Regions from separate parts of the Fictibacillus sp. 5RED26 genome, predicted to be linked through region 1. Evidence: riboswitches for the same ligand, from Rfam matches in the RefSeq annotation. Region 1 holds a riboswitch; each other region holds the start of a gene.
What was found. Region 1 has a riboswitch for lysine ahead of IHV10_RS16810 (Na+/H+ antiporter NhaC family protein). Riboswitches for the same ligand answer to the same signal wherever they lie in the genome.
Positions count from the first base shown of each region.

Region 2: linked by a shared signal. The riboswitch ahead of IHV10_RS15405 (aspartate kinase) and the one ahead of IHV10_RS16810 (Na+/H+ antiporter NhaC family protein) in region 1 are both predicted to bind lysine.
Region 3: linked by a shared signal. The riboswitch ahead of lysA (diaminopimelate decarboxylase) and the one ahead of IHV10_RS16810 (Na+/H+ antiporter NhaC family protein) in region 1 are both predicted to bind lysine.

Region 1 is NZ_JACZDU010000004.1:378,562-388,449, forward strand. It holds gene lipA (lipoyl synthase) at 1-473, opposite strand, end outside; gene IHV10_RS16795 (M23 family metallopeptidase) at 679-1,680, shown strand; gene IHV10_RS16800 (methionine/alanine import family NSS transporter small subunit) at 1,822-1,926, opposite strand; gene IHV10_RS16805 (sodium-dependent transporter) at 1,928-3,430, opposite strand; gene IHV10_RS16810 (Na+/H+ antiporter NhaC family protein) at 3,621-5,210, opposite strand; lysine riboswitch at 5,353-5,535, opposite strand; gene yunB (sporulation protein YunB) at 5,640-6,479, opposite strand; gene IHV10_RS16820 (dihydrofolate reductase) at 6,552-7,028, opposite strand; gene IHV10_RS16825 (thymidylate synthase) at 7,025-7,819, opposite strand; gene IHV10_RS16830 (YunC family protein) at 7,943-8,245, shown strand; gene IHV10_RS16835 (DUF72 domain-containing protein) at 8,695-9,537, opposite strand; gene nfsA (oxygen-insensitive NADPH nitroreductase) at 9,562-9,888, opposite strand, start outside.
Region 2 is NZ_JACZDU010000004.1:101,147-111,034, reverse strand. It holds gene IHV10_RS15430 (electron transfer flavoprotein subunit beta/FixA family protein) at 1-313, shown strand, start outside; gene IHV10_RS15425 (electron transfer flavoprotein subunit alpha/FixB family protein) at 326-1,297, shown strand; gene IHV10_RS15420 (histidine phosphatase family protein) at 1,366-1,962, shown strand; gene trxA (thioredoxin) at 2,077-2,388, shown strand; gene uvrC (excinuclease ABC subunit UvrC) at 2,603-4,354, shown strand; lysine riboswitch at 4,420-4,608, shown strand; gene IHV10_RS15405 (aspartate kinase) at 4,771-6,009, shown strand; gene IHV10_RS15400 (YslB family protein) at 6,051-6,497, opposite strand; gene IHV10_RS15395 (succinate dehydrogenase cytochrome b558 subunit) at 6,802-7,410, shown strand; gene sdhA (succinate dehydrogenase flavoprotein subunit) at 7,426-9,186, shown strand; gene sdhB (succinate dehydrogenase iron-sulfur subunit) at 9,189-9,888, shown strand, end outside.
Region 3 is NZ_JACZDU010000003.1:266,065-275,952, forward strand. It holds gene scpB (SMC-Scp complex subunit ScpB) at 1-527, opposite strand, end outside; gene IHV10_RS14140 (segregation/condensation protein A) at 534-1,277, opposite strand; gene IHV10_RS14145 (DUF309 domain-containing protein) at 1,412-1,939, shown strand; gene IHV10_RS14150 (peptidylprolyl isomerase) at 1,981-2,415, opposite strand; gene lysA (diaminopimelate decarboxylase) at 2,485-3,807, opposite strand; lysine riboswitch at 3,902-4,078, opposite strand; gene IHV10_RS14160 (spore germination protein) at 4,138-5,613, opposite strand; gene IHV10_RS14165 (stage V sporulation protein AE) at 5,594-6,172, opposite strand; gene spoVAE (stage V sporulation protein AE) at 6,177-6,527, opposite strand; gene spoVAD (stage V sporulation protein AD) at 6,529-7,545, opposite strand; gene spoVAC (stage V sporulation protein AC) at 7,557-8,012, opposite strand; gene IHV10_RS14185 (stage V sporulation protein AB) at 8,028-8,450, opposite strand; gene IHV10_RS14190 (stage V sporulation protein AA) at 8,440-9,060, opposite strand; gene sigF (RNA polymerase sporulation sigma factor SigF) at 9,885-9,888, opposite strand, start outside.

The sequences.
Region 1 (9,888 bases):
GCATCCATCAATGTTTTCAGTGCATCAAAATCACCTAACATGTCAGATGGAAGGACTTCGATGGAACAGAATGGATTACGAGCACGTACAGCACGAACGGTTTCGGCGAATACATGAGCACCGCCATCTTTAAGGTCATCACGCGCAACCGCTGTGATTACAACGTGTTTTAAACCCATTTGCTCAACAGATTCTGCAACGCGTTCTGGCTCTTGTAGATCAAGTTCTGTCGGTAATCCTGTTTTAACGGCACAAAAACGGCAAGCACGTGTACAGATATCTCCAAGAATCATGAAAGTAGCCGTTTTTCGAACAGCCCAACATTCATGGATATTTGGACATTTTGCTTCTTCACATACCGTATGTAGCTTTTTCTCACGCATCATTTTTTTAAGTTCTTTATAATTTTCATTCGTGTTTAGCTTTATTTTTAACCACTCGGGTTTACGTACATATTCTTCTTTCTTTGCCATCATCATCACCCCAAATTTTCTTGGTCTTTCGTATAATGAACGTTCGTATTTTAGTTTCTACTTAAACATTATTGTCCCCTCAATACTCTACCATACGACAGGGTAAAATTCCAAACATGAGTTTTTTCCAACATTTTTCCTTCATGTTTTTTCTTAACTTCAACAAACTATAGATAAATGATAAGAAAGGAGTGGATTGGGACGCATGAGGAAATTTTCAGTCCTGTTCCTCACTCTGACAGCCCTTCTAATAACCTTTCTTCCAGAAAGCAGGAGCACGGCCGCAGAGCGATATACGAAAGAAGATGTGGAAAGGCTTAGCCTCTATAAAAAAATGGAGTCCGTTACTCTCATTCCATGGCACTACTTTGCAGGCGTAGACCAATATGAAAGAAGCGTGAGAAAAGCGAGAAGAGATCTACCTGCCAGAAAAGGATTAGTCGGCATTTACTTTTCTCCTTTACAATGGTCTGGACCGATCAACCCTACTATGGACGATACGAACCCTGAACGTATTTCTATGTTTGGTGGCATCGGAAAAGACGGTAACAACGACGGAATTGCAGATCGAAACAACGATGAAGATATTTTATATACATTTAGTGAGATCATTCAAAAGCATGGGCATGATATAGAGAATTTCAGAATCGGCCTTTGGAGCTATTACCAGCGTGATAAAGCCGTGGATATTATTATGGAAAACGCGAAGATCTATGAGACCTATGGAACCGTTTCTCTAGACAAACACAGCTTTATCGTTCCATTAAGATCAAACTATAGTTACCGAAGCACTTGGGGAGACCGACGCGGCTTTGGTGGATTACGTATCCATGAAGGCACAGATATCTTTGCAGATTATGGAGTTCCGGTAAAAGCCGTTTCATACGGAATTGTTGAAATTAAAGGATGGAACCGTTTTGGCGGATGGAGAATCGGTGTCCGTGATATCAATAATGTGTATCATTATTACGCCCATTTAGGCAGCTTTAATAAAACAATTGAAAAAGGATCTATCGTCGAACCCGGAACTGTGCTTGGTTATGTGGGCAGCTCAGGCTACGGTCCTCCAGGAACATCAGGAAAATTCCCTCCTCATTTGCACTTTGGTATGTACCGTGACAACGGATATACGGAATGGGCATTCGATCCATACCCTTATTTAAAAGCATGGGAACGTCAGGAGCGCATTAGCAACAGGCGAAGATAAGATAAATGGTGGCAAAGTTGAAAAAGAAGCTTGAGGGCTTCTTTTTTATATGGCGCTCGTAAATCTCGAGCCTTGCTCTGGTTTACGAGCGCCATCATAAGAAAAAAGCTGATTCTTCAATTGAAGAACCAGCTTCACCCTTTATTTCTTTCTCGAAACGCGAACCACGTTTGCAATACTCGCTAGGAGGCCGCCCCATAGGATAACCATGCCAATCACCATCATTGTAATCGCACTGCCTGTCATATTAGCTGACCTCCTTTTTCTCTACTGCCACTTCAGATTTCCACTTCACTAGACCGAGTACGATGCCGAGTACGATTACGCCAACTGCCACGGCTACACCATACGTAAGGATCAGTTCTGTAGGATAACCTTCATAGTTTTCTGCAAGGTTTTGTTTAATGTTATCAAACATCATGTAACCAAGAAGGATTGGTGTGATCACACCTAGACAAACCTTCCACCATAAACCTGTTCGTAAGTCAGAGATGGCGTTCGCATGGTTTTGAAGTCCAGCCAATTGTCTGACGAACCAAGCAACAATGACTACTTCTACAAGACCTGCTAAAGTGATACCGAAGTTGTTGATGAAGTAATCCACGATATCAAGCATGTATAGTCCGCCTTTTGTAGCGAAAAGTAATGAGATAACAGATGCTACTCCTCCACCCATCAATACAGCTTTTGTTCTAGAAATGCCAAACTTATCTTGTAATGCAGACACATACGTTTCAACGATCGAGATCAACGATGTCATACCAGCGAATACAAGGGTTAAGAAGAAGATTGTTCCAAAGAAGGCATTTCCGCCTGGGAACTCATTAATAATTGCTGGGAATACTTCAAAGGCTAGTCCGATTCCGCCTTTTACAACTTCATCAACCGGCAGACCTTGTTGCATCGCCATGAATCCTAAAGCGGCAAATACACCAATACCTGCAAGTAGTTCGAATCCTGAGTTTGCGAAACCTGTAATAAATGCATTATTGTTAATATCTGATTTCTTAGGCAGATAGCTTGAGTACGTTACCATAATTGCAAATGCGATCGATAATGAGAAGAAAATCTGACCGTAAGCTGCTACCCACACCTTACCATTATTCATCATGCTCCAATCAGGTGTGAAGAATGTGTTCAAACCTTGAGCAGCTCCATCGAGCGTTACGGCACGAATAACAATTAACGTAAACATAATAACTAAAGCTGGAATAAAAATTTTGTTAAAACGCTCGATTCCTTTCGATACACCTTTATAAAGAACAAGAAGTGTAACGACCCACACGATTAGAAGTGCGATCAGAATACCTGGTACGATACCACCCAAGTCACCAGGCGTCTTGCTTAATTGAAGGACTTCACCGTAGAAGAAGTCAGAAGGCTTGTCTCCCCAAGTTAAATTTAATGAGTAAATAGAATACTTAATGGCCCAAGCGATGATAACCGCGTAATAAGTAGAAATAACAAACGCTACAAATACTTGCCACCATCCTAGCCACTCCGCTTTTTTGTGAAGTCGGAAATAAGAAAGTGGAGCAGATCCACGGTACTTATGACCTAGCGTAAATTCTAGGATTAGTAAGGGAATCCCTGCCGTTAAAAGTGCTATAAGATATGGGATGAAGAATGCTCCTCCACCGTTCTCATAAGCAACTGCTGGAAATCTCCAGATATTGCCTAGGCCGATTGCTGAGCCGACCGCTGCTAATATAAACCCATAGCGGCTTCCCCATTGCTGCCTATTTTCCATTGTTGTATCCCCCTTTTTATGAAGTCGAAAAGTTTACAATTGTTACTTTTTTCTGATAATTCTGTGTTCAGTATATTACAAAACATGAAAACCTGTCAAAATGTTTTTAGTTATTTTGTCGGAATAAGGGGGAAAAAGTCGTATAAATATAAGAAAAAGTGCCTGGTTAACTACCAGACACTTTCAAAAATTAAGCCTTTAAAGATTGATCACTAATGCTATTTTTACTAGATACTTTTTTAATTATGAAGAGCGCTAAGATAAATATTATAGCAGATGCGAAGAGGCCGACCCAAACACTTTCTGTGAACCCAAGGGCAAGATAACCAACGGCAGACACTCCAGCAGCCACTAGGCTATAAGGAAGCTGGGTCATGACGTGATCAATGTGATGACTTCCCGCTCCTGTTGAAGAAAGGATGGTAGTATCTGATATTGGGGAACAATGGTCACCAAAAACAGATCCCGCTAGTACTGCAGCAAGAACAGGAAGCATTAACTCAATATTTGTAGAAGCTGAAATTTCTGCTGCGATCGGCAGCATTACTCCAAATGTACCCCATGAAGTTCCTGTCGCAAAAGCCATTAGCCCTGACAGTACAAAAAGAACAAACGGCAGATAAGCTAAATTCATATGCTGATCAACTAACCCTGCTAGATACGTCCCTGTTCCTAAGCTATCGATGATAGAGATGATCGTCCATGCAAAAAGCAAGATCGTAACAGCACCGATCATAGACTGAATACCGCGTCCCAGTCCTTTTCCTAAGGATGCAGCACCCATCTTCTTTGGAAGGAAGAACAATATAGCAGAAGCTAAACCAAGCAGACCACCATATACTAATGATTTTGGTACATCGGTATTCTCAAAAATAGATAAAAGTGTGATGGCCGTTGGTTCTTCTAGCCCCTTCACATTTTGAATACCTGTATAGATCATGAATCCAACCGTAGAAATAATCAAGATTACGATTGGCCAAACAAGGTCTCCTACTTTTCCTTTGTCACTTTCTTCGAGCTTAATACCTTCTCCGATTGCAGCTTTTTTATCAGCTGCAATCACTTCTCCTGTAGCAAGAGCTGTTTCCTCATGTTTTTTCATCGGTCCAAAATCAAGTTGAAAATACGCTACAGCAAATACTAGGATTAACGCAAACACTGCATAAAAATTCATTGGAATCATTTGAATAAAAGCACTAAACGCAGACATATTTGTGATCTCATGTGTAGCAAAGATCGTTCCGATAATACCGATAATGTACGCGCCCCAACTTGAAACAGGTGAGATTACACACACTGGCGCTGCAGTTGAATCAAGGTAATATGCCAGTTTCGCACGCGAGATGCGATGTCGGTCAGTAATAGGTCTACTTACATTTCCGACAGCCAACGAATTAAAATAGTCATCAATAAAAATGACGAGTCCAAACACAACCGTTAAAAGCTGTGCACCTCTTCTCGTTTTCACTCTAGAAATGGCCCACTCTCCAAAAGCTCGGCTTCCACCTGCTAAAGAGATAATGCTCGTCATCATTCCTAAGATTAATAAGAACAGAAGAATATAAACATTCCACTCATTTAATGCACCGTCTGAAATAAAGTGCCCTTTCACAATCGTACCAATTTCTTTCAGTGTAGCCACAATACTAAAATCGTGAAGCAATAGGGCTCCCGCTAGGATCCCAGCTCCTAATGAGACTAACACTCTTCGTGTTAGAACAACCATCAAGATTGCCAATACGGGTGGTATTAACGAATAAATCGAATTCTCAAATTCCATGATGTTCCTCCTTCTTTTATTTAGCCATCGATATTGAGGAGTTCTTACAGGACGTTGAGGAAAAAAGGACAAAATAAAAAGCGATCAATAGACAAGGAAATAACCTGCTATCAATCACTTAAGTAATTTATGGTTTTCCTCATCGATCAGTAGTCCTCCACTGCTTTTAATTCCCAAGCAGTGACAGTTTTACACTTGTTTAGTGTAAACCCAGCAAAAGTGAACAGACGGTTTACTTTTGCTTCGGCGGAAGTTCCTTTCCTTTTTCTTCACAGACGTCACTCTCTGAAAAAGTACTTATAAAATCCGCTCCTCTACCCCATCGGTGATAGGCTTAAAGACATATAAAATTTTAAATTCAATTTCAATTATAACAAACTAGGACGAATGGTCAACCTAAACAGGATTTGTTAAATGAAGGAAATATATTTATTCTGCTGCTTCTTCCCCACTTGTGTCTTCTGATGGACTATCTTCAGAAGGCTCCAATTCATCATGAGATTCCTTTTCTTTTAAGTCTGGTGTAATCGGCACAGTCGGCTGAATAGGATCTCCAGATTGATTATAATAGACAGGGACTTCCCCTTTAATAAACTGTGCTGTTATCTTTATTGGTCTTTTTACAACTGTCGTTTCTGTCGCAAAAGGAATAACGATCCTCGTTTTCACTGTGACTACAATATCAATATTGATCCACGTATTGTTGATCCCTGAATTCTCTATTTTCTCTTCGATATCTGTGTTCGCTTCACCAATCAACATAAATTTTATAGGAATTTTCGGCCCTAAGTTAGCTAGGAGAGAGTTTCTTGTTGCTTGCCCAAGAGGTATTTCCATAATAACACCCGGTTCGTTCTTATAGGCTGTTATTCCTAACTCATCATTGGTTATTACTTCGTGTGCTTTTCCTTCTTCTATTTCCTTCAGGTATTTTTGAACGACTTTTTGTGACTGGTTGGCAACCTGGTTGACTACACTCTGATTGATTCCAGCAAAGACGACATTTCCTTCTGTATCGGTCTTATATTCGATGATGTCATTCATTTCCGAAGGCCCTAAAATTTCATTGTCGATCGCTTCACTTATTGCAAGTGCGGCGATTTCTTCCGTTTTCTTTTGAGCAATCAACATAAGTGTTGGTTCGATCCCTTTGTTTACAAGCCATAGCCCTTGAATCGTTATAAATGTAAACAGAATAAATGAGATCAATAGTACAAATCGGAATGGAAGTGGCCCTTTTCGAAGTTTCATTTTTCTACGCTTAAGCAAAAGGTAACCCCCCTTTATCTACATATACATATGTATGCAGACAAGAGGGGGGCTCATTCAAACTTTATGGTTTTAATTTTTTTCGTAGACTACAAAATCGTGATGATATTTGTTCTTTTCATCTACAACACCTGGTTTACGGGAAACTTCCTTCCATTCCTCACGATTGATTTCTGGAAAAAACGTATCAGCATCAAAGGTGTGGTGGATCTCTGTGACATACAAGCGATCTGCAACAGGCATGAACAGCTTAAAGATCTCCGTTCCCCCGATCACACATAGTTCTTCTGTTTCTTTTTGAATGACTTCGTCGACAGAATGAACGACCGTCGTTCCCTCAGCTTGATACTGCTCATCTCTTGTTACCACGATATTCTCTCGACCAGGCAAAGGCTTTCCTATGGATTCATATGTTTTACGACCCATCACGATCGGCTTTCCCATCGTTACGTTTTTAAAATGCTTGAGATCGTTAGGCAAGTACCACGGTAGATCATTGTCTTTACCGATCGCGCGATTTTCATCCATCGCTACAACAAACGAGATCATACGCTCACCACGCCTTTAATGTGTGGATGCGCCTCATAGTCTACAAGCTCAAAGTCATCGTAAGTGAAATCAAAAATACTCGTCACGTTTGGATTAATCTTCATCTTCGGAAGCGGCTTTGGCTCACGAGTGAGCTGCAGCTCTACTTGTTCAAGGTGATTGGTGTAGATGTGTGCGTCCCCAACAGTGTGAACGAATTCTCCTGGTTTAAGTCCGGTCACTTGAGCCACCATCATCGTTAACAAAGCATATGACGCAATATTAAAAGGCACACCTAAGAAACTGTCTGCTGAGCGCTGATAAAGCTGACAGGAGAGCTTTCCATCCGCAACATAAAATTGAAACAATAAATGACATGGGGGCAGCGCCATATTCGGAATATCAGAAGGATTCCATGCAGAGACGATTAATCGTCTTGAATCTGGATTCTTCTTGATGTCTTCAATTACGTTTGATATCTGATCGATCGTCTCACCGTTCGGAGCAGACCATGAGCGCCACTGATGTCCATAAACAGGCCCTAGGTTTCCATCTTCATCGGCCCACTCATCCCAAATCCGTACACCGTTTTCTTTTAAATAAGCAATATTTGTGTCGCCTTTTAAGAACCAAAGCAATTCATGAATAATCGATTTTAAATGCAGCTTTTTAGTCGTAACAAGCGGAAAGCCTTTCTGTAGGTCAAACCTCATCTGACGACCGAACACAGAAACGGTCCCCGTGCCTGTCCGATCCTCTTTTTTCGTACCGTTATGTAGAATATCTTGAAGAAAATCCAGATATTGTTTCATCCCTCATCGCCTCCTATTTTTCTTTTAATCGTATCATACGAAAAGTCATAAAAATAGCTTCAACACCTAACACTTTTTCCCTTCTATACACATAAAAATAATAGTGAAGAAAGGAGTGGAAGCATGTTAGAGATGAACCCGATCTTAATCGAAGGACATCCGTTTACCGCTGTCACCCTTCGTTTGCCAAAAACGAATTTTATGGCTGTATTCAACGACAATGGATATATCATGTGTGGGGCACTTGACGTAGCTCTTTTAAACGAAAAGTTAGCAGACCGTAAAATTATCGCAGGACGCGCTGTTGGAGTAAGAACAATCGAACAGCTGCTGGATGCACCTTTAGAATCTATTACTCTTGAAGCAAAAGAAAAAGGTATTGAAGTTGGTATGCAAGGGCGAAAAGCACTTTTAAAAATGATTTAGAGCATTTTATCGGCGAGATTTGAAATATATCGGCCAAAAATCATTTATATCGGCAACTTTTCAAATATATCGGCGAAAAATGAAATATATCGACATTTGCAATAAAACGACAACACCCTCTGCCAAAATGGCAGAGGGTGTTTCATTATGCTTTAAAACGATCTCTTGTTATTTTTAATGAAATAAGATTAATGCATAAGACCAAGGATAAGAACTGTATGCGCTTCGCATCATTGATATATATGTAGACACATAATAAGTAAACGCCACTGATGATAAAGGCAATTTGTAAGCAGTACATCATCTGAATCAATTTTTTGAAATTCAAAGTGATCCCCACTTTCTTTATCCAGTTCACGATATTTCGTTCACCCTATTAGTATATCAGTCTACCTTGAAAAATGAATCGTTTCCTTCTTTTTGAAATGGATTTGTAATATAAGGAAAACTCAGAAAAGATCCAATTGCCTTGGAGCCAAAAAGTCGTATTGAATATCCAGAAGTTCAATCATCTGCTTCGCGTTATCGGCAGCATCTCCACCCGAATTATTGTTAAAAAGTATGGTTAGATCCTTCGTTTCTGAAGAAAGCTGTTGTATGCGCTCCCTCCATTCTTGAAGCTCTGTCTCATTATAACGATATAGATAACGTACTTCTCTCCAGTTCGGTTGACCTTGGTTGTTCCAACCATAAACGTTTCGGCCATGCATCCTAACAAGTGTCTTTTCCGAGGTTGTGTGCATGACGATTGGAATCGAGCCTTGTCCGGCTTGAGGTTCATCACAAATTGTATGAATCCAATTCTCTTCCCTAATAAATTGAAGCGTCTTCTCCTTCATTTCATCACTGAACCAGGTTTGATTACGAAACTCAAGAGCTAAAGGAATATCACCCATCATTTCTTTTGCATAGCGAAGCATCTGGACATTTTCTTTCTTACAATCAAACCACGGTGGATACTGAAACAAGACCATTTCAAGCTTGCCTGACGAGATGACAGGTTGAATAGACTCTATAAACGCCTCATACATTTCTTTGACAGATTCAAAAGGCAGCTTGCCTCTTGAATGTCCCGTCATCCCTTGATACGCCTTTACAACAAACGAAAAATCCTGTGGTGTAGAAGCTACCCACTTTTCATAGTTTTTGACAGGCTGTACCGCGTAAAAGGAAGAATCAACTTCTACAACAGGAAAGTGGCCGCTATATACAGCAAGCTTTTCTCTTGCAGGAGTACCATCTGGATAAAGAGAATCGTGATCTCCCCAGCCTGTTACACCGATTTTCATCATTCTTTGAAGTCACCTGCCTGTGAGTTACAATTTATTTAATCCTTTTGATCGGACAAATTCTTTCATATACGTTCGTTTAGGAGTCACCATCGACGCTGTGATCTGCGTGACCCAGCCTTCTGTACGTTTTCCGCCCGTTCTTTCTGTGTAATATGCAGCAGTTTCTTTTTCATACTGATCTAGGAGAGCTTCTGTTTCCTCAGAATTTTGGTATTGATTTTTATGGAAAACCGCTTCCATCGGTAAACGAGGCTTTTTCCCAGGTTCTGCGTCCGGATACCCTACCGCTACCCCAAACAACGGAAGTACATGGTCTGGGCAATCCAACAACGCTGAAACTTCCTGCAGTTG
Region 2 (9,888 bases), 280 kb from region 1:
CATCGAACGCGATGTTGAAGGAGATCTTGAGAAGATTGAGACATCTCTTCCATTATTGGTGACTGCACAACAAGGATTGAATGAGCCACGATATCCTTCGTTACCAGGGATCATGAAAGCAAAGAAGAAGCCTCTTGAAACGTTGGAGTTAGATGATCTTGATATTGATGAAGACGACGTAGAAGCGAAAACAAAAACGGTAGAAGTATATCTTCCACCAAAAAAGGAAGCTGGAAAAATCCTATCAGGTGAAACTCCAGACCAAGTAAAAGAACTTGTATCTCTGTTAAGAAATGAAGCGAAGGTAATATAAGGAGGAGTCATCATGGCAAAAAAAGTATTAGTACTTGCAGAATCCCGTGACGGTGCGTTACGTAATGTTTCATTTGAAGCAATTGCAGCAGCAAAAGAAATTTCTGGCGGCGGAGAAGTGTTCGCAGTATTATGTGGTGACTCTGTTCAGTCGTTAGCAGCAGAATTAATTCACTATGGAGCTGATCGTGTACTCACAGCGGAACATGAGAAGCTAGCGAACTATACTCCAGATGGTTATTTCCAAACGTTAAAGCAGATTATCGATGATGAAAGCCCTGAAGCAATCGTGTTCGGACACACATCGTTAGGAAAAGACCTTTCTCCGAGACTTGCAGCTCGTCTCGAATCTGGAGTGATTTCAGATGTTACAGGACTTGAACAAGCTGGTGAGAACACGGTGTTTACTCGCCCTGTATATTCAGGAAAAGCCTTTGAAAAGAAATTAATCTCAGATGGTCTAGTATTCGTTACGATTCGTCCGAATAACATCGCACCATTAGAGAAAGATGAATCTCGCTCTGGTGATGTAACATCTGTATCTGTTGACATCAAAGACTTAAGAACGATTGTTAAAGAAGTAGTTCGTAAAGCATCTACAGGCGTAGATCTAGCAGAAGCAAAGATCATCGTTGCCGGCGGTCGCGGTGTGAAATCTGAAGATGGCTTCAAACCTCTTCAAGAACTTGCAGATGTACTTGGAGCAGCTGTAGGAGCCTCTCGTGGTGCGTGTGATGCTGATTATTGTGATTATTCATTACAGATCGGTCAAACCGGTAAAGTTGTAACGCCTGATCTGTATATCGCTTGTGGAATTTCGGGAGCTATTCAGCATCTAGCTGGGATGTCCAACTCTAAAGTAATCGTTGCGATCAACAAAGATCCCGAAGCTAGCATCTTCTCGGTAGCAGACTATGGAATCGTTGGTGACCTGTTTGAAGTCGTTCCTTTATTAACGGAAGAGTTTAAAAAAGTGTTAGTATAATAGAATGTAAATGAATGAAAACGTCCGTTTTTCTGGACGTTTTTTCAATTTGAGAACGGGGAAGGTGTATGATGACTACGATTGCATTCATTCGTCACGGTGAAACGGATTGGAACATTGAAAGAAGAGCTCAAGGCTGTAAGGATATCCCGCTTAATGACAACGGGAAGTATCAAGCTGAACGTTTAGCGGAACGGTTTGTGGATGAAAAATGGGATGCTATATATGCCAGTCCATTACTCAGAGCATATAAAACTGCTGAGGCTATCAGCGGAATAACCGGTCTAAACGTGTTGGCTGATGATAGACTTCGCGAGATCTCATTCGGTGAGACAGAAGGAACCACTGAGAGCGAACGAGTCGAACGCTGGGGAGAAAATTGGATGGAACTTGATCTAGGTAGAGAATCAAATGAAGATGCCGATACTAGATGGAAAGCAGCCCTAAGCGATATTGTTCAAAAGCATAAGGGCGAGAAAGTTCTGGTCATAACTCATGGAGCATTACTTGTAAGGATCTTCAAAGAGCTTCTGCAAGACGATACTGATCGCTGGTACGGACTTAACAATACGTCTTTTTCTATTTTTAACCTAAAAGCAGAAAACGCTTGGACTTGTGAATTATTCAACTGTCAGAGACATCTAGAAAAGAGTGCTACAATCTAACGTTTGTCGAATAAAAAACTTGGGTACCATAAAGTTGAGCAAACTATTAGCAACTGTTACATTTGTGGGATATACTTTGTTTACACTTTGTTATTTAAAAGGAGGGCCAAATAAATGGCTATTGTTAATGCATCAGATCAAACATTTAATACAGAAACGAACGAAGGTTTAGTACTTGCTGACTTTTGGGCACCATGGTGCGGACCTTGTAAAATGATCGCTCCTGTTCTTGAAGAAGTAGATCAAGAAATGGAAGAAGTAAAAGTAGTTAAGCTTGATGTTGATGAAAACCAAGAAACAGCTGGAAAATTCGGTGTTATGAGTATTCCAACCCTACTTGTATTCAAAGACGGTCAAGTGGTAGATCAAGTTGTCGGTTTCCAACCGAAAGAAGCATTAGTTGAACTATTGAACAAACATAAATAAGGTTTATCCAAAAAAGCCCGTTGCTCGGGCTTTTTTTTGTGCATTTTACAAACTGTTCAATATTTTCTAGGAAATATTGTCGATAAATGAAAATATGTGGTATTGAAATCACGATAGTATTATGAACACGATGATACATGATATGATAATAGAAAAGACTGCTATGAGTGAAGGGGGGAAGAAATTGACCTCTATTTCTGTAAAACAAAAATTAATGTTGCTACCAGATCAACCTGGCTGCTATCTTATGAAGAATGAGTTTGGGAAAGTTATTTATGTTGGTAAGGCGAAAGTGTTGAAGAATCGTGTGAAATCTTATTTCTCGGGGACACATGATGGTAAAACGCAAAGACTTGTTAGTGAGATCAGAGATTTTGAATACATTGTGACTTCTACTGAGATGGAAGCATTAGTTCTAGAGATGAATTTAATTAAAAAGCATGACCCTCGTTATAACGTTATGCTAAAAGATGATAAGAGCTATCCATACTTAAAAATCACTGCTGAAAAACAACCAAGACTTCTATATATACGGAAGATAAAAAAAGATGGCGGAAAATATTTTGGTCCGTTTGTGAATGCTTATGCTGCCCAAGAAACGAAAAAGCTTTTAGACCGTATTTTTCCACTTCGTAAATGTGATACGATGCCTAAAAGAGTGTGTTTGTATTATCATATCGGTCAATGTCTAGGTCCTTGCGTATATGATGTTACAGAACAAGAAAATAAACAGATGGTAGATGGCATCGTGAAATTTCTTAATGGCGGCTATCAGGATGTTAAAAATGAGTTGTCAGAAAAGATGCTCGAAGCCTCTGAAGCATTAAACTTTGAACGCGCAAAAGAGCTTCGAGACCAGATACAGCACATTGAAGCTGTTATGGAGAAGCAAAAGATGATGACAGCAGATTTAGTCGATCGAGACGTTTTTGGTTATCATTTCGATAAAGGATGGATGTGTGTACAAGTCTTTTTCATTAGACAAGGAAAAGTGATTGCTAGAGATATTTCGGTCTTCCCTTTTTATGGAGAAGCGAATGAAGACTTGCTAACCTTTATCGGTCAGTTCTATCTGCAAAAAAATCACCTTCTGCCTAAAGAGATTCTCCTTCCACAAGAAGTGGATGCAGATCTTGTATCGGAACTTCTTCAAGTGAAAGTGTTGCAACCAAAAAAAGGACAAAAGAAAGAGCTTGTGGAGTTAGCTACTAAAAACGCGTCTTTAGCTCTTCACGAGAAATTTGCCCTGATCGAGCAAGATGAGGCGAGAACGATTAAAGCCGTTGAGAACCTTGGTGAGAGAATTGGGATTGCTGCACCTTATCGTATTGAAGCGTTCGATAACTCGAATATTCATGGAACAGACCCTGTTTCTGCCATGGTTGTTTTTGTTGACGGAAAACCGTACAAAAAGGATTATCGAAAATATAAGATCAAATCTGTGGAAGGTCCAGATGATTATGCTTCCATGAAGGAAGTTGTTCGCAGAAGATATACAAGACTATTGAGAGAAGAAGGAGAGCTTCCTAGTCTTATTCTGATCGATGGCGGAAAAGGGCAAATATCTGCGGCTCAAGATGTATTAGAGAACGAGCTTAACTTATTTATTCCAGTAGCAGGTCTATCAAAAGATGAAAAGCATAGAACCTCACAGCTTTGGATTGGGGATCCTCCTGAAATGATACACTTGCCTAGAAACAGTCAGGAATTCTATCTTCTGCAACGAATTCAAGATGAAGTTCACAGGTTCGCGATCTCCTTCCATCGAAAAGTTCGCTCTAAAAGCATGTTCGAATCAACATTAGACAGCATCGCTGGAATCGGTGACAAACGCAAAAAGATGCTGCTTCGCCACTTTGGATCGTTAAAAAAGTTAAAAGAAGCTTCTGTTGATGAGATTCAAGCAGCAGGTGTGCCTAAACCAGTAGCCGAGCTTATTGAAAAAGCATTTTTATCAAATGAGTAGTTGCAGCTATTGAGTAACTTTGTTAAAATAAATCCAACTTTATAAATATGCCATGCTTCGTATGAAGTGATGGTAGAGGAGCAGGAACCAATAGTAACCCATCTGAAGAGAAGAAGCTCTAGTGATGATGGTGGAAAGGGGATTCTTGCCGAAGTGTAAAAGGACTTCTAGCCTTTTATGCTGGACCTGTATTGAAGAAATACAGAGCTGTCACACAAGTCCCCCCAGGGTTTGTGTGGAGGACTATCTCACGAGGGGGAACAAACTTGGCTTGCTACGGATTATAGCAACAATAGGGTTTTTCCTTATTGTTGCTTTTTTGTATTTACTTTCAAAAAAAGAAGGTATACGTGCACCGTCAACAAAGTCTTCTAATAATAGAGATAGAATCTTACAACAAGAAGGGATTGGAGTATATGGGGAGAATCGTTCAAAAATTTGGTGGAACTAGTGTAGGCTCAGTTGAGCGAATACAAAATGTTGCAAAACGAATCATCCATGAAGTAGATGCAGGAAATGAAGTCGTGGTTGTGGTTTCAGCGATGGGCAAAACAACGGATGAACTCGTAAAGCTTGCTACAGATATCAGTCAGAACCCTTCTAAACGGGAAATGGATATGCTACTTACGACGGGTGAACAGATTACGATCGCCCTATTGACGATGGCTCTGCATCAAGAAGGATATAAAGCTCAATCATTAACAGGATGGCAAGCGGGTATTCAAACCGAAGATGCCTTTTCAAATGCAAGAATACTAGACATCGATTCAGAGCGCGTGTCTTCTCTATTAAAAGATGGCCATATCGTGGTTGTCGCAGGTTTTCAAGGGCTGATTCCTGAAACAAAGGATATTGCAACGCTTGGCAGAGGTGGATCTGATACAACAGCCGTTGCGCTAGCGGCAGCTTTAAAAGCCGATCGATGTGACATCTATACCGATGTGACGGGTGTATATACGACGGATCCGCGTGTAGTGGATTCAGCTAGAAAACTACCTTCGATCTCTTATGATGAGATGTTAGAGATGGCGAACCTTGGTGCTGGCGTTTTACATCCGAGAGCGGTTGAGTTTGCTAAAAACTATAGTATTACATTAGAAGTAAGATCTAGCATGAGTGAAGAACGTGGAACATTAGTTGAGGAGGAAGTGTCTATGGAACAAAATTTAATGGTTAGAGGTCTTGCGTTTGAAGGAAACATAACAAAAATTACGGTCTCTTCAGTTCCCAATGAAATACACGCGTTAGCGGAACTGTTTACTATTTTGGCATCGAACGGCATCAATGTAGACATCATCATTCAGAATGTCCTAAATGAAGAAAAAACGAATATTTCGTTCTCGATTGAATCAAACTCATTATCTGCTACACAAGAAGTACTTGCTGCGCATCAAGGGAAATTAGGATTCGAATCGATCAGTTATGAACAAGGTCTTGCAAAAGTGTCAATCGTTGGCTCAGGCATGATCTCAAATCCTGGCGTTGCCGCTAAAATGTTTAAAGCTCTCTCAGACGAAGATATTATGATAAAAATGGTAAGCACTTCTGAGATTAAAGTATCAACCGTCGTGAAACAAGAAGATATGATTAAGTCGATAGAAACGCTGCATGATGTGTTTGAGCTAGATGCTCGTGTTCCCGTTCAGAACACATAAGACCAAACATTGAAAAAAAGCCGGCAATACGCCGGCTTTTGTTATTCAATCATATCTTTTTTGTCCCATTGAACAGTAATAAAAACTTTGTTTCGTTTTGTAGATTCTAAAGCTTCTGTTGTGCATTTTTTTTGCAGCTGAACTTGTTCAGCGAGGAAGCCTGCTTCTAGGCTGAACGTTTGATGATTGAAGTTTTCCATTCGCTGCAAGATCAGTTGAGAGTTTAAAGAGAAATTCATCTCAGTTTTCGAAGCTTCGATCATTTCAAGAGTGCCCCAACCTGCTTCAACAAAAAAAGCGTGAACTTCTTCCATCGTATGTAAAGGATATTTTCTAGCCAAGTGTCTTCCTGCCCAATAGAGAATATTTCGTTCTTGTTTGCCAAGAAGTTCAGGCAACAAATCGCTTCGAAGGATCTCATACCCAAAAGCTGAAACAGAAAGCTGTTCTACAGGGGTGTTATCATCCTTTGTCTTTTGTTTAAACATTCTGCATCCCTTCTTTCTAATTTTTATTATAACGGGAAAGCGGTTTAAACTCTATAGCAACTATCGGTATTTGTCGAAAATCTTAAACCTCCAAAAGCGTTGATGTATCAAGAAAATTTACGTATTTAGTTGTTAGCGTTTTCTTGACGGTGTCAAACGATGGGAGTAAAATGGACATGTTGCTAGTTAATTAAGCTAATTGTTTAACACTCATCCTCTAAAAGAGGAAACTTAAAACGCTTACATGTGGAGAGGAACAAAGATTAGCAGCCAGAGAGAGGCTAAATTTGAAGGGGGCAAGAGAATGGCTGGCAGTAGAGATTTTATTAACAGAAGGATTCATTCATTATTAGGAGTAATTCCGATCGGGATTTTTCTCGTACAGCATCTAGTTGTAAACCATTTTGCAACGAGGGATGCTGAAGCATTTAACAAAGCGGCGCATTTTATGGAAAGTTTACCTTTTCGTATTTTCCTAGAAACGTTTGTCATCTACTTACCTATTTTGTTTCATGCCGTGTATGGGCTTTACATTACGTTCCAAGCAAAAAACAACGTTACCCGCTATGGCTATTTCCGCAATATGATGTTCCTCGTTCAGCGTGTAACAGGCGTTATCACATTAGTCTTTATCGCTTGGCATGTATGGGAAACACGTGTACAGGCTGCGTTGGGACAAGAAGTAAACTTTGATATGATGGCAGACATCTTAAGCTCTCCATTCATGGTTGTCTTCTATCTTGTTGGTGTTTTATCAGCAGTATTCCATTTTGCTAACGGATTATGGTCGTTCTTTGTCAGCTGGGGCCTTACAGTTTCGCCTCGTTCACAGAAAATTTCAACATACGTAACAATGGGTGTATTTGTTGCACTTGCTATTGTTAGCGTAAGAACAATCTTTGCATTCATTTAAAAGGGGTGAGACAAATTGAGTAATCAGAAAATAATTGTTGTTGGCGGAGGTCTCGCCGGTTTAATGGCTACGATCAAAGCAGCTGAAGCTGGTGTGAACGTTGACCTCTTTTCAGTTGTTCCAGTAAAACGTTCGCATTCTGTTTGTGCTCAAGGTGGTATAAACGGTGCTGTAAATACAAAAGGTGAAGGAGATTCACCGTGGGAGCATTTTGATGACTCTGTATACGGTGGAGACTTCTTAGCAAACCAACCTCCAGTTAAAGCAATGTGTGACGCAGCGCCAGGAATCATTCATTTAATGGACCGTATGGGTGTAATGTTTAACAGAACGCCTGAAGGATTACTTGACTTCCGTCGTTTCGGAGGAACACAGCACCATCGTACTGCATTTGCTGGTGCTACAACGGGTCAGCAGTTATTGTATGCACTTGATGAGCAAGTTCGTCGTCATGAGGTCGCAGGTCTAGTAACGAAATATGAAGGATGGGAATTCTTATCTGCCATTATTGATGACGAAGGACAATGTAGAGGAATCACCGCACAAAATTTGAAAACGATGGAGATCGTAAGTTTTCCTGCAGATGCAGTTATTATGGCGACTGGCGGACCTGGAATCATTTTCGGTAAGTCGACTAACTCTGTTATTAACACAGGTGGAGCAGCATCAGCTCTTTATCAGCAAGGTGTTTATTATGCGAATGGTGAGTTCATTCAAATTCACCCGACGGCCATACCTGGTGATGACAAGCTTCGTTTAATGAGTGAATCTGCACGTGGTGAAGGTGGACGTGTTTGGACTTATAAAGACGGAAAGCCTTGGTACTTCCTAGAAGAGAAGTATCCAGCATACGGTAACCTTGTTCCTCGTGACATCGCTACACGTGAAATCTTCCATGTGTGTGTTGATCTGAAGCTAGGAATCAATGGTGAGAACATGGTATATCTTGATCTTTCACACAAAGATCCTAAAGAGCTTGATATCAAACTTGGTGGAATCATTGAGATCTACGAAAAGTTCATGGGAGATGACCCACGTAAGGTTCCTATGAAAATCTTCCCTGCTGTTCACTATTCAATGGGTGGCATGTGGGTTGATTATGATCAGATGACGAACATTCCAGGCCTTTTTGCAGCTGGTGAGTGTGAATATCAGTATCATGGTGCTAATAGATTAGGAGCTAACTCGCTGCTTTCAGCTATTTTTGGCGGCATGGAAGCTGGTCCGTCGGCTGTTCGATACATTAGAGGATTAGAAAAAACAGTTGAGGATGTACCTTCTACTGTATTTGATAACCAAGTGAAAAAAGACCAAGAAGTATACAACAATATTCTATCTATGGATGGAACTGAGAACGCTTATGTGATCCATAAAGAGCTTGGAGAATGGATGACAGACAACGTAACGGTTGTAAGGTACAACGATAAGTTAAAACAAACAGATGAAAAGATTCAAGAATTGATGCAGCGTTATAAAAACATCAATATTAACGATACTTCCAAGTGGAGCAATCAAGGTGCATCATTTACACGTCAGCTATGGCACATGCTTCAGCTAGCTCGTGTTATTACACTCGGTGCTCTTAACCGTGATGAAAGTCGTGGAGCCCATTATAAACCGGACTTCCCTGAACGTAATGATGAGCAATGGTTAAAAACAACAAAAGCGAAATTCAATCCAACAACGAACGGACCAGAATTCGAGTATGAAGAAGTAGATGTTTCGCTAATCCAGCCACGTAAACGTGACTATTCTAAGAAGAAGGCAGGGGTGTAAGAATGAGCACAAAAATGGTGAAATTCGTCATCTCAAGACAGGATAACCCAGAAACTGCCCCATATTTAGAAGAGTTTGAGATTCCTCATCGTCCAAACATGAACGTAATATCTGCTCTTATGGAAATTCGTAGAAACCCTGTTAACGCTAAAGGGGAAGCTACGACTCCCGTTACTTGGGAGATGGGTTGTTTAGAAGAAGTTTGTGGTGCATGTTCAATGGTAATCAACGGAAAGCCTAGACAATCTTGTACGGCTCTTGTTGATCAGTTAGAACAGCCGATTCGTCTTGAACCAATGAAAACATTTCCGGTTGTCCGTGATTTGGCGATCGATAGAAGTAGAATGTTTGATGCACTTAAACGAGTTAAAGCTTGGATTCCAATCGATGGCACGTACGACCTTGGACCAGGACCTCGTATGCCTGAGACTAAGCGTCAGTGGGCATATGAACTTTCAAAATGTATGACTTGCGGTGTTTGTTTAGAAGCATGTCCGAACGTAAATACGAACTCGGACTTTATCGGACCGGCGCCTTTATCTCAAGTTCGTTTATTTAATGCTCACCCAACTGGTGAGATGAATAAAGAAGAGCGCTTGAACGCGATCATGGATGACGGAGGTCTTGCAGAGTGCGGTAACTCTCAAAACTGTGTGCAGTCTTGTCCTAAAGGAATTCCTTTGACAACATCAATCGCTGCAC
Region 3 (9,888 bases), on a different contig from region 1:
TTCTCTTCCTGAATGTTCTCAGGAAGAGGAGGCAGCTCTTTTACACTTTGCAAACCAAAATGTTCTAGGAATGCTTTTGTTGTACCATACAATATAGCCCGTCCCGTTCCTTCTGCTCTTCCAACTTCTTTCACTAATCCTTTAGCAGATAGTGTCTGTAACGGTTTTTCCGTTTTTACACCTCTTACTTCTTCGATCTCTGACCTAGTAATTGGCTGTTTATAGGCAATGATCGCTAGTGTTTCAAGAGCAGCTTGAGAGAGTGTCGCATGACCAGGCGTTTCAACAAGACGCTCATAAAAGGCAGCATGTTCCGGTTTTGTTACAAATTGAAGGGATCCCGCATATTCAACAATAGACATCCCTCTTTCTGATGAAGAATAACTTTGTTTCAACTCTTCGATGATGGGATCAAGTTCTTTGCTGTCGATCTCCAACACTTGAGCGATTTGTTTTCTGTCGATTCCTTCATCACCACTGACAAAAAGCAAACCCTCTACAATCGCTTTATATTCATTTCGTTCCAAATCGTATTACTCCTCTAACATCGTTATATAAATTTCACTAAAATGATCTTGTTGTTCGCAATTTATTGATTTAACTTTCATAAGTTCTAATATTGCAAGAAATGTTACAACAACATGTTCCCTAGTACTCTTATCAAAAAGGTCTGTGAACTTTTTTCGTCCGCCTACAGAAAGAAGCGAGGATTTTATTTGTTCCATTCTTTTTTCGATTGGAATCTCTTGCCGTTCGATGGTCGTTTGTCTCGGTGCTCGCGTTACCTTTTCTTGAAAGACTTTTTGCATCGCCTGCAACATATCATACAGCGTTACGTTGGTCACCTGTTTTGCCGATTCTTCTTTCTCAAACTGTGAGAGGTCGGCAGGCTGCCGTGTGTATATTAAGCTTCTTGCTGATTCTCTTTCTTTAAGTTCATCAGCAGCATGCTTGTACTTTCTATATTCAACGAGTCTTCTTACTAATTCATCTCTTGGGTCTTCTTCCATCTCGAGTTCCATCTGATTCTCAAAAAGCTCTTCTTCATGCTTTGGTAGCAGCATCTTGCTTTTAATGGCAAGAAGAGTAGCTGCCATAACTAAAAATTCACTTGCTACGTCCAGTTTTAGTTCTTTCATCGTATGTATATATTGAAGGTATTGCTCAGTTATGATGGCTACCGGGATATCATAAATATCCACTTCGTAGGTTTGTATCAAATGAAGCAGTAAGTCGAGCGGACCTTCAAATCCATCAAGCTTCACACTATATTGCATAACATTTCCCCAGTTTTTCAGCGATTTTGTATTATAAAATTATATCATATTTTGTGTGGTACGCGGCTTGTTTTTATTCATGCTATGCATATGGTAAACTTAGAGTCGAGCTTATTAAGGGGCGTGAACGACTAGTGACTTATCCAAAACCATGGATTGAATACTTGGTGCATTTTCATAGAGATCAAGATTACTTTGAGTGTCACGAAGTGCTTGAGGAGCATTGGAAGGACGAGGGCATGAAAGGAGATCTGTGGCCGGGACTGATCCAGCTTGCAGTGGCTCTTTATCACCATCGGCGTGGCAACAATAACGGAGCTAAACGAATGATCTTGAGTTGTAGAGTGAAGCTGCAAAAAGAAGAAGCAGCACTGAAAGAACTCGGAATAGAAGTTGAACCTTTTTTTGAACTACTCGATAAAAGTATACAAAAAATCGAGCAACAGCAACCTTTTGAGTCGATAGCTCTTCCACTGTCAACTGATCTATTGAACGTATGTTTATTAAAAGCTAGTGTGACTGAAGAAGAGTGGTCTTTAACAACTGGAGTGGATGAAAACATCGTTCATAAGCACTCTTTAAGAGACCGATCTACGGTTATTGATGAACGAAATAGACAAAAACTCATGAAAAACAGAAATGTAAAATTGCCAAAAATATAAAAAAAGCTTCGGAGTAATCCGGAGCTTTTCTTATTTGGAACTTATTCTTCCCAAACTTTAACTTCTTTCATTACATCGCCTTGTTTAATACGAAGTACTGTTTCCAAACCTTCTGTAACTTGTCCAAAAACAGTATGAACACCGTTCAAGTGCGGCTGTGGCTCGTGTACGAGAAAGAATTGGCTTCCGCCTGTATCGCGGCCAGCATGCGCCATTGAAAGAGACCCCGCTACGTGCTTATGTGGGTTCCCTGCTGTTTCACAAGGAATAGAATAACCAGGGCCGCCAGCTCCAGTTCCTGTTGGATCTCCACCTTGAGCTACAAATCCAGGGATAACACGGTGGAACGTTACACCGTTGTAAAAGCCTTCGTTTGCAAGTTTTTCAAAGTTTTCTACTGTTCCAGGTGCTTCTTCTTGGTACAGATCAAATACAATTTTTTCGCCGTTTTCAAATTCAATTGAACCTTTTTTCATAAAAAACAGGCCTCCTTCTACTTCATTCAACTACCATTGTACGGTTAAATGTCTGCTCCGTAAACTAATTTACACAAAAACATTCGTTTTTAATGGAACATCATTCTTGATGAGGTCTTCATAAGTTTCCCGCTTCACTACAAGCTGTTCTTCACCGTTCTCTACAAACACAACTGCTGGCCGCTGAATGCGATTATAATTGCTCGCCATACTATAACCGTAAGCTCCCGTACATGAAACGGCTAATAAGTCGTTATCACAAACTTCAGGAAGTTCAATATCCCAGATTAACATGTCGCCACTCTCACAGCATTTTCCTGCGATCGAAACGGTTTGTGTTGGTTCTTCGTTCATCTTATTCGCTACGAATGCTTCATATTTAGCTTGATAGAGTGCAGGACGAATGTTATCTGTCATCCCACCATCAATGGACACATAATGCCTAACTCCTTCGATCTCTTTTTGAGAGCCGATCGAATAGATCGTTGTACCCGCATCACCTACGAGTGAACGTCCTGGTTCAATCCAAAGTTCAGGCAGATCTTTCCCTTCAAAGTGAATCATCTGTTTCTTCACTTCTTCAATCATGGCCGTAACGTATTGTTCAGGAGAAAGCGGTGTATCCTCTGACGTATATTGAATACCAAATCCGCCTCCAAGATTTACGACACTTGGAAAATAGTTAAAGTTTTCTTCCCACTTTTTAAAATGGCCGAACAACTTTTCAATCGCCAGAGTGAATCCTTCTGTTTCAAAGATTTGAGATCCAATATGACAATGAATCCCTAAAACGCGAAAGCCTTCAAATGCAAGTACTTCTTGAAGTGCTCTGTTTCCTTGACCATTCCCTAAATCAAATCCAAACTTAGAGTCTTCCTGACCTGTAATGATGTAATCATGGGTATGGGCTTCAATTCCTGGAGTTAAACGCAGTAAGATGTCTACTTTTTTGCTAAGCTTGCTGCTCAGCATTTTTAATAAGGAGATCTCATGAAAGTTATCTACTACAATACAACCGACTCCAGCGGTAAGTGCAAATTCTAATTCTGCTAAGCTCTTGTTGTTTCCATGAAAATGAATTCTTTCAGGTGGAAATTCAGCTTGAAGTGCCGTATAAAGTTCTCCACCTGAAACTACATCCAGACTTAATCCTTCCTGTTCGATAAGCTGAAACATGGCGATGGAAGAAAAGGCTTTTGAGGCATATGCTACTTGATATCCTACCCCATTTCCCTCGAATGCTTTTTTAAAGCCTCTTGCTCTATTTTTAATCAAGGACAAATCATACAAATATAGCGGTGTTCCGTATTTTTTCGCTAGATCTACCGTATCTAAACCACCGATCCATAGATGTTGATTATCTCCAATTTTTGATGTTCCGTGTAAATTCACAAGTAATCCCCTCTCGTTGTTGATAGAGAATTCAATCCCGACAAATACAAAAGACAGCCGCAACTAAGGCAGGCTGTCAAAAACCGTACCCTCATGTCGGAATAGCTCTCCACTACAGTTGTAGTGACAGTCCGTTGCTTGTTCAGCAACGGCCCAGCATAAAAAGAGATGGAACTCTTTTTACACTTCGGCAAATTGACCTTTCAACATATTTCATCGTCATCCATGAACTCCATATGCTACTCATTCGTTTTGCGCCTCTACCTCATATGAGGCATATTTAATTAGTTATGAATTTAACACAATTTTCAACAATCAGCAAGGGACAGATTAATTAGTTGGCTGTTTTTTGGTGTTCTGCGGATGTACAATGCTAGGTCGAACTTTTGATAGCGGAACAGCTATTCGAACGACAATCTGTAGAAACGCTTTTGGATTAAACGGTAAGAGCGGCCACAAGTAAGGTGTGTTCAAATTTTTGATCGTTGCCATATAGAGAACCAACAATGTGAATCCGATAATAAATCCTGGCACTTTAAACAACATAACCATCGCAATCAAGAAAAGCCGCAGGACTTTGTTTGCGATACTCAGCTCATAACTTGGTGTGGAGAAGGATCCGATCGCCGCTATCGCAACATATAGAATAACTTCAGGTACGAATAATCCTACATCTATTGCGATCTGCCCGATCAATACGGCTGCGATCAGACCCATGGCGGTCGATAGTGCACTCGGTGTATGGATGGCCGCGAGCCTTAAGATATCAATCCCGATCTCCGCAAAGATTATCTGAAGAAACAGTGGGATGTTCGTGTGTTTATTCGGACCGATAAAATCAATGAAAGGCGGTAATAATTGCTCTTCCATCGAAAACAAAAGCCACATCGGTACTAAGAATACTGAAGCCATCATACCTGTAAAGCGGGTCCATCTTAAAAAAGCACCTATAAATGGAGTCTGCCTAAACTCTTCTGCATGCTGTACGTGATGAAAGAGTGTAGTAGGTGTGATGATAACACTTGGCGATGTATCTGTGATGATTAATACATGACCTTCCATCAAGTGCTGTGCAGCAACATCTGGTCTTTCTGTATACCGGACTAAGGGAAACGGGTTCCAACCTTGTTTTACAATAAACTCTTCGATCGTCTTATCTGCCATTGGAATCCCGTCGATCTCAATAGAGTTAAGCTCTTTTCTAATAAGGTCAACGAGGCCGGGATCTGCCACATCTTGAATATAAGCGAGACATACATCCGTTTTAGAGCGTTCACCCACTTGAAGAATTTCGTGTCGTAATCGTTCATCTCGTATACGTCTTCTTGTAAGAGCAGTATTGATGATAATATTTTCCGTGTATCCATCACGGGCTCCCCTTACCACTTTCTCAATGTCCGGCTCTTCTGGTGATCTTCCTGGATAACTTCTTACATCCACAACAAATGCTTCTTCTTCTCCGTCAATGAATATAACGATCAGACCTGAAAGCATGCGGTCTACAGCTTCATCTAACGATTTCGTAATCTCTACTTGCTGATGTGCGAGATGATTATGTACAAGATCTTTTACTTTACTCGGTGCGCGATGACCATGATCCATATCCATTAGTTCGCGGTAGATCATGATGATGAACTCACTGTCGCAAAGTCCCGTACAATAATACAGCTGAAGTTCCTTTTTTAAGACAAAGATCTTTCTAACACCAACATCAAAACTCACACCAATACCCAAACGCTCTTTTAAAAACCTTTCCGTATCTTCAATGTTCTTACTAATCGGTGTTTTATTTTTTTCGGTTGCCAATTGATTCGCTCCTTTCTAAAATAAGTTGAATCGCTTTTACTGTAATTGGAGCTCCCTTTTCAACAGAATCAAAACCAGCCATTTTTCCGATATCCCCGACACCTACTATGAAAGGAAGGTTTAATTCATCGAGGATATAGACGGTGTCACCGTTAATCCTGCCTGTTTCAAGATCTGGAATTCCACTCTTATCAATACCGAACTCTGTTAGTTCTCCATATCGATCCATAGAACAGTGAACTTTTGTCCATTCTGTAAAATGCGTTTTGGAAGCTACGGCCACAGCACCAATCACATCAATATCTTTCTGCTGATGAATATATCTCATCGCTTGTTCTCCTGGACCTTCTCCTTTAAAACCACAGTCATCAAACATTACAAGTACAGGGTCATGTGGTGTTTTTCGGATCATCTCTACAAGCTCTATACCGCTTTTTCGTGTTGGATTTCCCCATGATTGTGATATACAGCGTCCTCCAACTTGTTTAGCCGCATGCTCTACGACTCGTAGTGCATACAGATCTCCATCCGTTATGAAAATGACCCGTTTTTTCACCATATGATCACCCCTTAGGTTCAAAGATGACTGCTACTAAAAATCCAAACAAAACAGCAGATGAGATTCCTGCAGATGTTAACTCAAAGATTCCCATGGCGATTCCGATAAAGCCATGTTCCTCTGCTGATGCCATCGCTCCGTGCAAAAGGGAGTGACCAAAACTGGTAATGGGAACAGTAGCTCCAGCTCCTGCAAATTTGATCAAGTTATCATAGATACCGAAAGCATCAAGAAGTGCCCCAATTACTACGAAGGAAGTCGTTACATGAGCCGGTGTCAGCTTCATTACATCCATCATCAGCTGGCCGACAACACAAATTGCTCCACCTACTAAAAACGCCCAAAAAAACTCCATCTTATTGTCCTCCTTCCGCTCGCTCTAAAACCACGCCGTGAGCAACCGTTGGAATACTTTCTTTTTGCTGAACCATTACCGGGTTTAATAATGCACCCGTTGCGACCATCAAGACTTTCTTTAGATTGCCTTTTCGAATCTCGTCTAAGATATATCCGTACGTAACGACTGCAGAACACGCACAGCCACTTCCTCCTGCAAAAACCTGTTGTCCGCTTCGATAGATCATCAATCCGCAATCTCGATGATTGTCTGACACATCATAACCTTGCTCTTTTAATAACATCTTAACGATCGGTGCACCGACTCCAGAAAGATCCCCTGTAGCGATTAAATCGTACTCATCAGGCTGAACATCCATCTCTTTAAAATGTGCCGCGATCGTGTCTGCAGCTGCAGGAGCCATCGCTGATCCCATATCAAAAGGATCTTTGATTCCTAAGTCCACTACTTTTCCAACAGTAGCCGATGTGATCTTTATATCTGAGACCTCTTTACTCACAAGTGCAGCACCTGCACCTGTTACGGTAAACGTAGCTGTATCTGGCTTTTGCCCGCCGTACTCAGTAGGATATCTAAACTGTCTTTCAGCAGTAGCATTGTGTGAGCTTACTGCAGCTACAATTCGATTCGCATACCCGCCATCTACTAAAGCTGCACCTAATGCTAAAGACTCCATCGAAGTTGAACATGCACCAAACACACCAAGGAACGGTATACCGTTTCCTCTAGCCGTGTAGTTTGACGAAACGATTTGGTTTAACAAGTCACCTGCCAACAAAAAGTTGATATCTTCTGGCTTCATCTTTACTTTGTGCAAACAAGCATTGATCGCATCTTCCATCAACTGACGTTCAGCAAGTTCCCAATTCTTTTGTCCGCAGTGAAGGTTGTTATACGTTTTATCAAAATAGCTGCCTAAAGGTCCTTCGCTTTCCATCGGACCTACTGCTGTGCCGGCCGCATTTAAGTAAATGTTATTTGCAAATTTCCATGTTTGTCTTCCTAATAAATTCATGCCTTCACTCCTTATGTCAAGTGCTGAAAGATGTAGCGGATCATACCGAAAATATAGGCAGATACAGCTCCAAATACGATAACAGCTCCAGCTAATTTGAAGAGATTTGTAGCCACTCCGAGTACTAGACCTTCACTTTTATGTTCTAATGCCGCACTCGTAACGGCGTTAGCGAATCCTGTTACCGGAACGACAGAACCTGCTCCAGCGAACTGACCGATCTTATCGTATACACCGAGTCCAGTTAATAGTGCTGCGATTAGAATGAGCGTAGCAACCGTCGGATTTCCCGCTGTTTCTTGCGTGAAGTTAAAGTAAGTCATATAGAACATTTGAATCGCTTGACCGATCGTGCAGATGATCCCACCTATTAAAAATGCTTTTAAACAATTTAAAACATACGGAGGTTTCGGCTGTATCGATTTAATTTTTTCGGCATATGCCTGCTGTTCTTCTTTTGTTGCCATCGTACAATCACATCCTTAATGATTAATGTAGTACATCCAATGAAACAAAGATCCTGAGATTTTTCCAAGTACAATTGCCATTAATATAATGATGATTTTCTCTCCAAATCCAACTCTTTTCGCAAGAATCGGGAGTACGTTCAATACTTCTGTTAACGCTGCGGCTAACATTCCAACAAAGATCCCCATAAATAAACCGATCGGTATAAGAAAGAAAGCAGAAAACCCAATTGAAGCGTTCTTTAGATTCATCCAACCGCCGATCACAGCACCTAAAATAATGCTTAACTCATAACCTCTAATATATCGATACGTTTTAGAGAGCTGCATCAGCCTTGGTACGATTCCAAGAACAGTGATTAAAGCCACAAGACCAGAGCCTACTGTGATTCCACCGCCAAAACCGATAAAAGCAATGAGCAATACTTTAATTCCCATTGATCTTTTTCTCTGTTTCTTTGTTTTCATGAACGATCACATACTGATCGAGGTCTTGTTGATAATTAAACATCTCAACTTCCAACGGGCTTGGTTCTTCATTAAGTCTTTTTCGGAAGAGATGGTTAAAGAAAAGAATCATGCCTAGACCAAGACCGAACGAATATGGAATCTGAAGTAATAGGGGCTGCTCTTTATAATGCCCCGTTATCATGAAATAGATTTTTTGGTGTACAAGTTGCATACTTACATCTTCATGAAAATTCATGATCGCGAGAGCCGAGCCTGTAAAAAGTAGAAGCCACACCAAGACAAAATACACTGGTGCTAGCTTTTTTTGTTGCATCTGAATCTCCAGAATCGATTGTGCAGGTCCGATAGTTTGAACATCTAATCCAGGGTTTTTCTTTTGAATCGTAGCGATCACACGCATGACATCGATCACAATCAAATGCTTATCTTCAGGGGTTACTTCGTGGATAATATATCCCTTGATGGCTTCTTCTAATTCATCAGATGCTACAATCTGTGCAACTTCTCCGATCGTGACTTTCTGATGCTGAATCACCTGTACACGTTGACGCATACGCAGGTATACGGTTTTATCCAATTTTCACTTCACCTCTTTCTAAGCGCATTTGTGTTTAGTATGCGATGATGGAATTCTTATCATGCTTCACATGTAACAGCATCCAAAAACTACCACAAAAAAAACGTTTAGGGGTTCATTGATGTATCATAGATGTATTTGAAAGTGGTTGATTTCCGTTTCAGGTGCTCCCTTTCCGCGGGGCGACCGGTGAGCCACTTGCCGCTTTGCGCCTCTAAGTGTCTCACCTGTCTAGTTACAGTAGCTAGCCCCTCGAGGTCAAAAGCTAAACGGTCAAGAAGGCAAAATGCGCCTTCATAGCCCATTCAGCTTTTGCTTGTCGGGGCTGAATGAGCCACTTTCACTTTTCAACTGACCGCTCGTCCCGCAGGAGTCTCGCACCTTACACTCCAATCAACCTAATCCGTGATGTTTATATGTAACGCTAAAGACTGTAGGAACTTTTTAGCATGTGTTAGCTTCTGTGTAATAAATTGAACGAAGACTCTTCATGTAACGCCTGAATATAAGGCTTTTTCTAAGCGATTAACTTATAGATTTTTTTATACTTCTTATGCAAGTTGATTGTAGCGGAAGGTTGCCGACTCCTATGGGACGAGTGGGCAGGTGAGACTCCTAACGGCGCGTAGCGTGCCAGCCACTCTGCAAATTCTTCTCGTAAGGCATGCGACGAGGAAGCTCGCTTCGATAGGATTTTCTTGTAGACGTAGGAGCACATATACTTCTTCGAACACCGTTCGCCCCATGAAAGCGTGCAACCTGGAGCGGAGATCAACTATCTTACAAGGACTTTTAACAACAAGCAAAAAAACCAGATAGGACGTTTAA